Regions from separate parts of the Lysinibacillus sp. K60 genome, predicted to be linked through region 2. Evidence: riboswitches for the same ligand, from Rfam matches in the RefSeq annotation. Region 2 holds a riboswitch; each other region holds the start of a gene.
What was found. Region 2 has a riboswitch for thiamine pyrophosphate ahead of thiT (energy-coupled thiamine transporter ThiT). Riboswitches for the same ligand answer to the same signal wherever they lie in the genome.

Region 1 (2,204 bases), on a different contig from region 2:
GTTTCCAAGAATACTCTAATGACCTCACTATTTAATGGCTCACCAGCTGATACAGCTTGGCGAATTGCACTTAAATCATACTCATGTAAATTATCAAGCGCTGCCATAAAACGATATTCAGTTGGTGTACAGCATAGTACATTGATTTTGAATCTCTGAAGCAATGCTAAATAAGAAGATGCTTCAAATTTACCTTTGTAGACAAATGCAGTAGCACCACTGCCTAAAGTAGCCAGAAACGGACTCCATATCCATTTTTGCCAGCCTGGTGCTGCAGTCGCCCAAACAATATCATTTTCTTGTACACCCAACCAATGTGGTGCTGTTGTTCGTAAATGAGCATAGCCCCAACTATGAGTATGCACTGCTGCTTTTGGATTTCCTGTTGTTCCACTTGTATAGGCTAAAAATGCATTGTCTGTGCTTTTTGTTGGGATAGGATTTATGTAGGTTGTAGATTGATTATACATTTTTTCAAGTATGTTCTGCCAAGGTTTATGTGCATTCCCTATGACAAATTGTTGGATGTCTTGTAAATTCCCCACTTTATCGAACTGTTCAATATAGGGTTCAAATGCAATAACCGCTTTAGCATTTGCATGACGAATTCGATACTCAATATCCTTTGTTCTTAACATTTCAGAACTTGGAATAATAGTTAAACCTGCTTTTAATGCAGCAATATACACAATATATGCTTCCACTGAACGGGGTACCATCACTAAAATGACATCACCTTTCTTTAAACCTTGCTTGGTGAATACATGTGCTGCTTGATTCGCTTTTTCCAATAAATGTGCATATGTAATACATTGGATGTCTTGGTTTTCTTCATAAATGATTAAAGCATTTTTGGTTGCATCCTGAGCATATTTTTCAATTTCCTCTACTATGTTATACCATTCTGGTGCAACTAAATCTTGTCTTTTCATGGCAATTGCCCCCTTTTGTTATGACACATTATAAAACTCTTTTTTCAGCATTTTCAATGGTTTGTGTTTAATTTCGGTAAAGTCATGACAACTATCATACTCTCCTATATGGCATCGGTCACATTTTATCTATAGGAAAACTTGCTATTGAATACAAATGAAAAGTATGGTACATTTTGGTCAACTAAAAGCAAGATTGCAGGGGGACTCGCAAGAGTTGAGAAGGTAAAACCTGACCCTTTGAACCTGTTAGTTAATACTGACGTAGGGAGCAATAAACATCTTTTTTCAGATGAAAGGCTCTTTTCGTGCATTTTTACACAAAAAGAGCCTTTTTTGCATGCTTACGTCCATCCCTTAAGGAGGACTACAATGATTTTTCAAACAATTCGTCAACAACAACCACTTATCCATTGTATTACCAATTATGTAGTGGCAAATTTTCAAGCAAATGGTTTATTAGCGATAGGTGCTTCACCAGTAATGACCGATGACTGCCAAGAGGTAGAGGAGATGGTAGCCATTGCTCAAGCATTATTAATTAATATTGGAACACTTAATAATCGCACAAAAAGTGCCATGTTATTAGCAGGTGAAAAAGCCAATATACTTGATATTCCTGTTGTTTTAGATCCTGTCGGAGTTGGAGCCACAACTTACCGTAAGGAAACCGTAAAATATTTACTTGAAAACATACAATTTGCCGTTATTCGCTGTAATCTCGGCGAGCTAGCAGCAATAGCTGGTGTAAATTGGCAACAAAAAGGTGTCAATAGTGGTCATGGCACTATCGCTATGGAAGCAGAAGCCGTATCATTGGCTCAACGCTATCAATGCATTGTTATTGTCACAGGAGAACGCGATTTTATAACTGATGGCAAGCATAGTCAATGGATCGCTGGTGGTCATCCACAAATGACGGAAGTAACGGGTACAGGTTGTTTACTTAGTGCAATTTGTGGCGCAGCCTATAGTGTAAGCCATAACCCTTACCAACAATTAATAGAAACACTTACTTACTATAAAAAAGCAGGTGTACTGGCATCAGCATTTACTGCAGACATTGGTGATTTTCAAATAGCCTTACTCAATGCTATACATCGCTTATCAAAGGATGGTGTAGCTTCATGCATATTGTAACAACAATCGCTGGCTCAGATAGTGGTGGTGGCGCGGGTATACAGGCTGATTTAAAAACATTTCAGGAATTAGAAGTGTTTGGTACTTCTGTGATTACTGCTTTAACTGCTCAAAATACTTTGGGTGTAACAG
Region 2 (2,204 bases):
ATTTTTTTAAAAGCTTCAATCTCTTCTTGCGTTTTTACAATCATGTATAACGTCCCTTTCATCTAATATCTATTCTTTAATATAACATAACTTTTTATGCGTATAACGATAAACGCTTTAAATATTGTATGCTTTCCTACTTTGCAAAGTGCTAAAAGAGCTATTCACGATAAAAAAGCCCCTCCACTCATGTGAAGGGACTTGCATTAAGCTTTTCTTTGCATTAATTGTGGAGCGGCTGTGAATAAAAGAACACCAACGATTGCCGTTAAAATGGTTGCTGGTAGCATATATGTACCATTGTAGATGATGGAATAGATCCATGCATTTTGGTCACCGGCATATTCGGCAAAAAATACAGCACCAGCAATTGTATGTGCTGTGTATCGTAAGAAGCCTGCGAAAACGGTACCTATGATTATATAAAGTGCCATTTTTGTTTTGTTCATATGTTTAGCAGCGTCTAACACTGGTCCACGAACAACCGCCGCTAATCCTACAACTGTAAAAGCAACTCCATAATCCAAGAATCCTTGTAGCCAGTACACAATCGTAGCACCAAACATGGTTTGCATTACACCTACGAGTAATCCAGTTGTTAGCCCAGCTACTAAGCCCCAGCGAAATGCTATTAACATAATTGGTACCATAACAAGACTAACTGAGCCGCCTTGTGCCCATACTTTAAAGGAAACCTGATCCAGTACGAGACCAATCGCTGCAAAAATCGCAATCTCCACTAGCATTAATAGTCTTTTTTTGTCCATACATATTCTCTCCTTTGTTCCGATGTAGGATACAAGAGCAGGAATAGAAAAGCGCTGATATGTCTCTTTCTGACACCTTTTTTCCTTTAAGGACGAAAAAACGATGTCAGGACAGAGCCTCACATCGTACAAGTGTCGGTTTCTATCCACATCCCTACGCAAGCGTTAACTTACAGGTTCGAAGAGTCAAGGCATTACGTGCCCAGTCTCAGCTGACATCATCAGCTCCCCTTGTGGTCGTTACATCTGAATTTATTTGAACAATCTCATTGTACGCAAAGGATTGAAGGATTACAACCTTCCATACATCATTTTTTTGAAACTTTGCTGTTTTTCATGCGTAAATATTTAAAAAGGAGGTACAACTATGGAGAATCAAAAAATTTTAGCTGCCTTTAGTTATCTTAGTATTTTCTTCGCCCCTTTTATCGTTCCATTAATTGTATATTTTGTGACAAAAGACAGTGATGTAAAAAGCCATTCGATTCGTGCACTTGTCTCTCATTTAATACCTTTTGTTTTTGGCATTCTATTCTTTATTGTCTTTGTTTTTTCTACATTTAGTTTAGATCCAACCTCCAATAACAAGACGGTGATGATTATTTGGTTTGCTTCATTCGCCATCTATGCTCTCGTCTCACTAGGTATTGTGATTTGGAATATAATTCAGGCTGTTCGTGTTATCCGTTAATGTTTTATTTTTAAGTGAAACAGGTAGTAGTAATTGTAAAAGGAGCTGTTTTGGGATGAAAGTATCAAACGTTGTAAAAACTGCCGTCAAGTTAGCACCTATTGTTATTCCTATCGTAAAAAAAGTAATGGCTGCAAAAAAGGGCACAACACCTAATACCACCACTCGAAAAAAATAAAACGAAGGCGTATTCCTATACGCCTTCGTTTTATTTCACTTCAAAATGGGTTTGACTATGGCCATTCAATGTTTTTTCCACGTGTAAAACTGCTGGCATCGCAGATTTCAATTCAGGCACATGAGAAATAACGCCAATCATACGACCAGAATCCTGTAAATCAATTAATGTATCAATTGCTTTATTTAGTGATTCCTCATCGAGTGAGCCAAAGCCCTCATCAATAAACATCGTTTCAATATGAATATTACCTTGGAAGCTTTGAATCACATCTGCCATCCCCAATGCAAGGCTCAATGAAGCATTAAATTTTTCGCCACCTGATAAAGTTTTGACATCTCGTAATTGATCCGTATAAGCATCATAAACATCAAGACCAAGGCCACTTTGCTTCGCATGCTTTTCTAATCTATCTGAACGTCTAAGCTCGAATTGACCGTTTGATAAATGATACAGACGTATATTGGCAGCTTCTGTAATTTGATCTAAGTAGTTAATTTGTATATACCGCTCAAAGGATAGCTTTTTCGAGTTTTGTCCATTTAATAATCCATAGAGCTCCTTTACT
Region 3 (2,204 bases), on a different contig from region 2:
AGTGTTACTTGTAATAGGCGCTATCCTACAAAAGAAATTTCGCTTTAATTTAAAAGCATTGTCTCAGCTTATTACATATTGCTTTATGCCGGCAGCTGTTTTTGTAAATTTATATGAAACACATGTGGAGTTATCGGTACTGGGAGAGGTCGGATTATTTATTATACTCTTTATAGGTAGTCAAATGTTACTCAGTCATTTTATGGCAAAAGGGCTAGGTTTAGCTAGAACAGAGGCAGCTGTCTTTAAAAATAGTGTGGTGCTTATTAACTCTGGCAATTACGGTATTCCAGTTGCTCAAATGATATTTGCCACGCAACCTATTGGAGTAGCCATTCAGGTCATGCTCGTAATCTTTCAAAATATGACTACGTATACATATGGATTATACAATTTAATTTCTTCTACAAAGTCGGGTATGACAATCATCAAGGATTTCTTTAAAATGCCTATTATTCATGCGCTGATTATAGGTGCCGCTATGAACTATTTTGGTATCGGTATTCCACAGTTTATCAAAATACCAGTAGAACATGTGGCAGATGGATTTATTGCTGTGGCCTTAATTACTTTAGGTGCGCAATTATCACAACTAGAGATGAAATCAATGTTTAATAAAACCGTCATTATCAGCTGTTTTACGCGATTAATTATTGGACCATCTGTTGCATTAGCCATTATTTATATATTGGGATTAGATGGAGTCGTCGCACAATCACTGTTTATAGCTAGTGCCTTTCCAACATCCCGTAATAGTTCTAGTCTAGCATTGGAATATGATGTAGAATCAGCAACAGCCGCGCAAGCTGTTTTATTTTCTACCATTGTAAGCTGTATAACTGTAACCATTGTGATCTATTTTGCGGAAGTATTATTTACCTAGTAAGATAAAAAATAACTTCCATCTCTTAGTATTATCTGCTACACTAGCATCAAACTAAATAGTATTAACTAGGGGAGTCTGATGAGTCAGGCTGAGAGGGAAACGCTACGAAGTTTCTTGACCCTTTGGACCTGATCTGGCTCATACCAGCGTGGGAAAGTTAAGAAGCTATTGCAGAGTATGCAATCAATAGACCTTTACATTCGTGGCCGGATCCAAATAATTATTTTGGATTCGGCCTTTATTTTTTGGATTGTTGGGGTGAGCTAGAATCGGTCCTTATATCAAAATAAATTTAAGGGAGAGAAGTAGCTCATGTCAGCAATTAGTGAAAAGAATATTACCATTATGTCTAGCTTTGAAGGAAGCAAAAAAGTATATGTGGAAGGATCACGCCCAGATATTCTAGTACCTATGCGAGAAATTGCATTAAGTCCGACAACAGGCAGTTTTGGAAATGAAGAAAATGCTCCTATTCGAGTATATGATACGAGTGGGCCCTATACAGATCCAGCCTACCAAGTAGATATTACGAAAGGTTTACCTGCCTTACGAAATGCATGGATTCAAGAGCGAGGGGATGTAGAAGCATATGAGGGACGCTCCATTAAACCGGAGGATAATGGCTTTCGTCATGTTGATGACCCGCGTATTCAAGAAAATGTCTTCCCTGAGTTGACGAGAAAGCCTTTGCGTGCTAAAAAAGGTAAAAATGTGACACAGCTTCACTATGCACGAAGGGGGATTATAACGCCTGAAATGGAGTTTGTAGCGATTCGTGAAAATATGAATGAAAGATAAGGATTTGAATACGACTGAAGCGATCCATCAAGGTATGAAGGAAAAGGCAGAGGAGTTTAAAAAAGCAGGCAGTCGAATTTACCAATAATGAAAGAAAAGGCTTATGTCAAAAAATAGACATAGGCCTTTTTTAATCAAAAAACTCCATGTGAATAGTGGATTCACATGGAGTAAAAGTTGGATTTGGATATCAATAATAAAGTGGAATATTAAACGTTTGTTGGTTGTTTTACATATGGGTTTGTAAGGTCCATACCTTCTAATGAAAGACCCATCGCTTTTGCGACACCTTCACCATATGCTGGGTCAGCTAGATAGCAGTGAAGAATGTGACGGCGTTTGATGAATTCTTCAACAGAAGCCATATCATTCGCTGTATTTTCAAATAGACGTTGTTGCTCTTCCACCGTCAATAGACGGAATAGCTTACCTGGTTGCTCAAAGTAATTATTATCGTCTTCACGGAAGTCATGAATACCTGCATGACCATCAATGCGTAATTCAGGCTCTTTATGGTCTA
Region 4 (2,204 bases), on a different contig from region 2:
GCAAATGCATGTGGTAGAAAGGTTTGATACGACTGGATGGACTCCGACAAAATACTACTGGGTGCGGGTAATAACCAATGAGGAACTTCAGCGAACCGCACGATTAGTTCCCATATGAATAAGAGGAAGGCGATAAAAATTATCGTCCTTCCCTTGTGTAATGCATGTTTCATTACTGATATTTCTCCGTTAATGTATCCATCGTAATCCCCGTTGGCTGATATAAAATTTTCACTTGTGTAATGACATTGATGGCACCAAGCTCGATCATCTTCTCATTCATTTTTTCAATGATTTGGAGCAATGTTGAAAGCTCACCCTCCATCGTTGTTTCCAATGGATGAACCTCATATTTCACCCCAGAAGCATCGATCACCGCAATTGCTGCATCTACATACGGTATCACATCTTCATATTTCTCTGTCTTCGGAATGATTTGTACACTGATTAATGAATTTGCCATCTTATTTGCCCTCCTTTTTAGGTAAGAACTCATTAGTAAAGGCTTTTTTCGCATCAAATTCGCCCTCTAGTACTTGATTGCTAGACATCCATTTCGCATAATTTTCCCACACAGAAAGCTTTTGCTCTCCCCATTGCTTGGCATCATCCTGGTATTTATCAGCCAGCCATTCCTGACTTTTATGCACTAACGCTTTATCTAAATCAGGGGCCGCTTCGATTAAAATATCCGCCGCTTCACTTGGGTTTTCACTTGCGTATTCATAGCCCTTCGCTGCCGCTGCCACAAAGGCTTTGACTACATCGGGGTTGTCCTGTATCATTTTTTCATTTGTAGCTAAAACGGGCGTATAATAATCTAATTGATCACTATAATCTGTAAGATATAGCATATTAATCTTTTCCCCACGCAGCTCAGCCTCAATACCAGTCCATGCATAATAAATCCAAGCAAAATCAATGTCTTTTTCCATCATTGTGAAGAAATCTAAATCCCCTGCATTGACAATATCTAGCTTATTAATATCTGCCTTTTCTTTTTGCATTAGTGATTGTAAGACGGCTTGCTCTAATGGCGCACCCCAACCACCATAGGTTTTACCTTCAAAATCCTTCGGCGATGTAATGCCCTTTGAAGCAATAGAAGCAAAGCCAGATGTATTATGCTGTATAATTGCTGCGATTGAGACCAGCGGCACATTCTGTACTCGTGCCTGTGTTATGCCTTCCTGATAGCTCACGCCAAAATCCGCCTTTCCAGAAGCAACAAGCTGATCTGCACCCGCCTCACCAGGCATAATAATATCAACATCTAAGCCCTGTTCCTCAAAATAACCGAGTTTTTTTGCAACATATAGTCCTGTATGATTTGTATTCGGCGTCCAATCCAGTACCACAGACACCTTTTTCAGCTTGTCAGCAGCCTGCTTATCCTCCTTGTCACTACAGCCTGCTAATGTTAATAGTGCTACCATTAGAATAAATAACCATTTTTTCATGCGAAAGCCTCCCAGTTTGTAATATGAAAGTGTTCATGAATGAATGTTGTCACCAGAAGAAAGCGTATACAATGTTGGCAAGCTGTTGCTTGAAACATAAAAAAACGCCTAGGATTCCTCCCAGACGTATCGCAATCAATCTTCAAAACTTTGCTTTTTTGAATAGATGTTCCCTACGCTGGTACGAGCCAAATCAGGTTCAAAGGGTCAGCGTCTATCGGACACAATCTCAGCTAGCAATTACTAGCCCCCCTACATTCTTTCGCTATGAACTTTTCGATGATTATTATACCCATAGTTTCACTTAAATGACAAGGTGCTATTTTTGAAATGAGCTTAAAGCCCAGCACTCCTAAGAGACTGGGCATTCTTTTAGCTTGGTTTCTGTTCTTTTTTGGCTGTGACAACATGAGAGATTGCCCCATCTGTTGCAATATCTACTTTAAATGAACCGTTGGAATGGCGATCCGCACGAGACAATGCTTGCACGTCAATCACCTCTTGAACACCTTTTTCAGTTTCAATCACAACCTGCTCCCCGTCTGTTGCTTGAACAACTGCCACAATTCGGTGAGGGTTTGCTTTTAACTCTGTTAATACTTTTAGTCCACGTTTTGCACGACCTGCTACTTCAACTTCAGCGACATTCATTTTCTTCACGGCCCCACGCTGTGTCACAATCACTACATATTGGGTAACATCAGGCTGTAATACATTGACGCCAACTAAGGCTTCTCCATCTTT

Region 1: linked by a shared signal. The riboswitch ahead of thiM (hydroxyethylthiazole kinase) and the one ahead of thiT (energy-coupled thiamine transporter ThiT) in region 2 are both predicted to bind thiamine pyrophosphate.
Region 3: linked by a shared signal. The riboswitch ahead of HCH28_RS13935 (phosphomethylpyrimidine synthase ThiC) and the one ahead of thiT (energy-coupled thiamine transporter ThiT) in region 2 are both predicted to bind thiamine pyrophosphate.
Region 4: linked by a shared signal. The riboswitch ahead of HCH28_RS20515 (ABC transporter substrate-binding protein) and the one ahead of thiT (energy-coupled thiamine transporter ThiT) in region 2 are both predicted to bind thiamine pyrophosphate.

What each region holds. Positions count from the first base shown of each region.
Region 1 covers NZ_JAASJR010000004.1:182,384-184,587, forward strand. Annotated here, with positions in the region: gene mbcS (acyl-CoA synthetase MbcS) at 1-932, opposite strand, end outside; TPP riboswitch at 1,123-1,220, shown strand; gene thiM (hydroxyethylthiazole kinase) at 1,305-2,072, shown strand; gene thiD (bifunctional hydroxymethylpyrimidine kinase/phosphomethylpyrimidine kinase) at 2,060-2,204, shown strand, end outside.
Region 2 covers NZ_JAASJR010000011.1:80,656-82,859, reverse strand. Annotated here, with positions in the region: gene map (type I methionyl aminopeptidase) at 1-44, opposite strand, end outside; gene thiT (energy-coupled thiamine transporter ThiT) at 207-767, opposite strand; TPP riboswitch at 902-1,009, opposite strand; gene HCH28_RS20185 (magnetosome magnetite crystal formation protein family) at 1,135-1,458, shown strand; gene HCH28_RS25180 (hypothetical protein) at 1,514-1,636, shown strand; gene HCH28_RS20180 (AAA family ATPase) at 1,667-2,204, opposite strand, start outside.
Region 3 covers NZ_JAASJR010000005.1:435,106-437,309, forward strand. Annotated here, with positions in the region: gene HCH28_RS13930 (AEC family transporter) at 1-883, shown strand, start outside; TPP riboswitch at 944-1,058, shown strand; partial or broken gene HCH28_RS13935 (phosphomethylpyrimidine synthase ThiC) at 1,199-1,672, shown strand; gene HCH28_RS13940 (catalase) at 1,894-2,204, opposite strand, start outside.
Region 4 covers NZ_JAASJR010000012.1:10,638-12,841, forward strand. Annotated here, with positions in the region: gene HCH28_RS20505 (ABC transporter permease) at 1-173, opposite strand, end outside; gene HCH28_RS20510 (thiamine-binding protein) at 173-463, opposite strand; gene HCH28_RS20515 (ABC transporter substrate-binding protein) at 465-1,460, opposite strand; TPP riboswitch at 1,614-1,724, opposite strand; gene parC (DNA topoisomerase IV subunit A) at 1,833-2,204, opposite strand, start outside.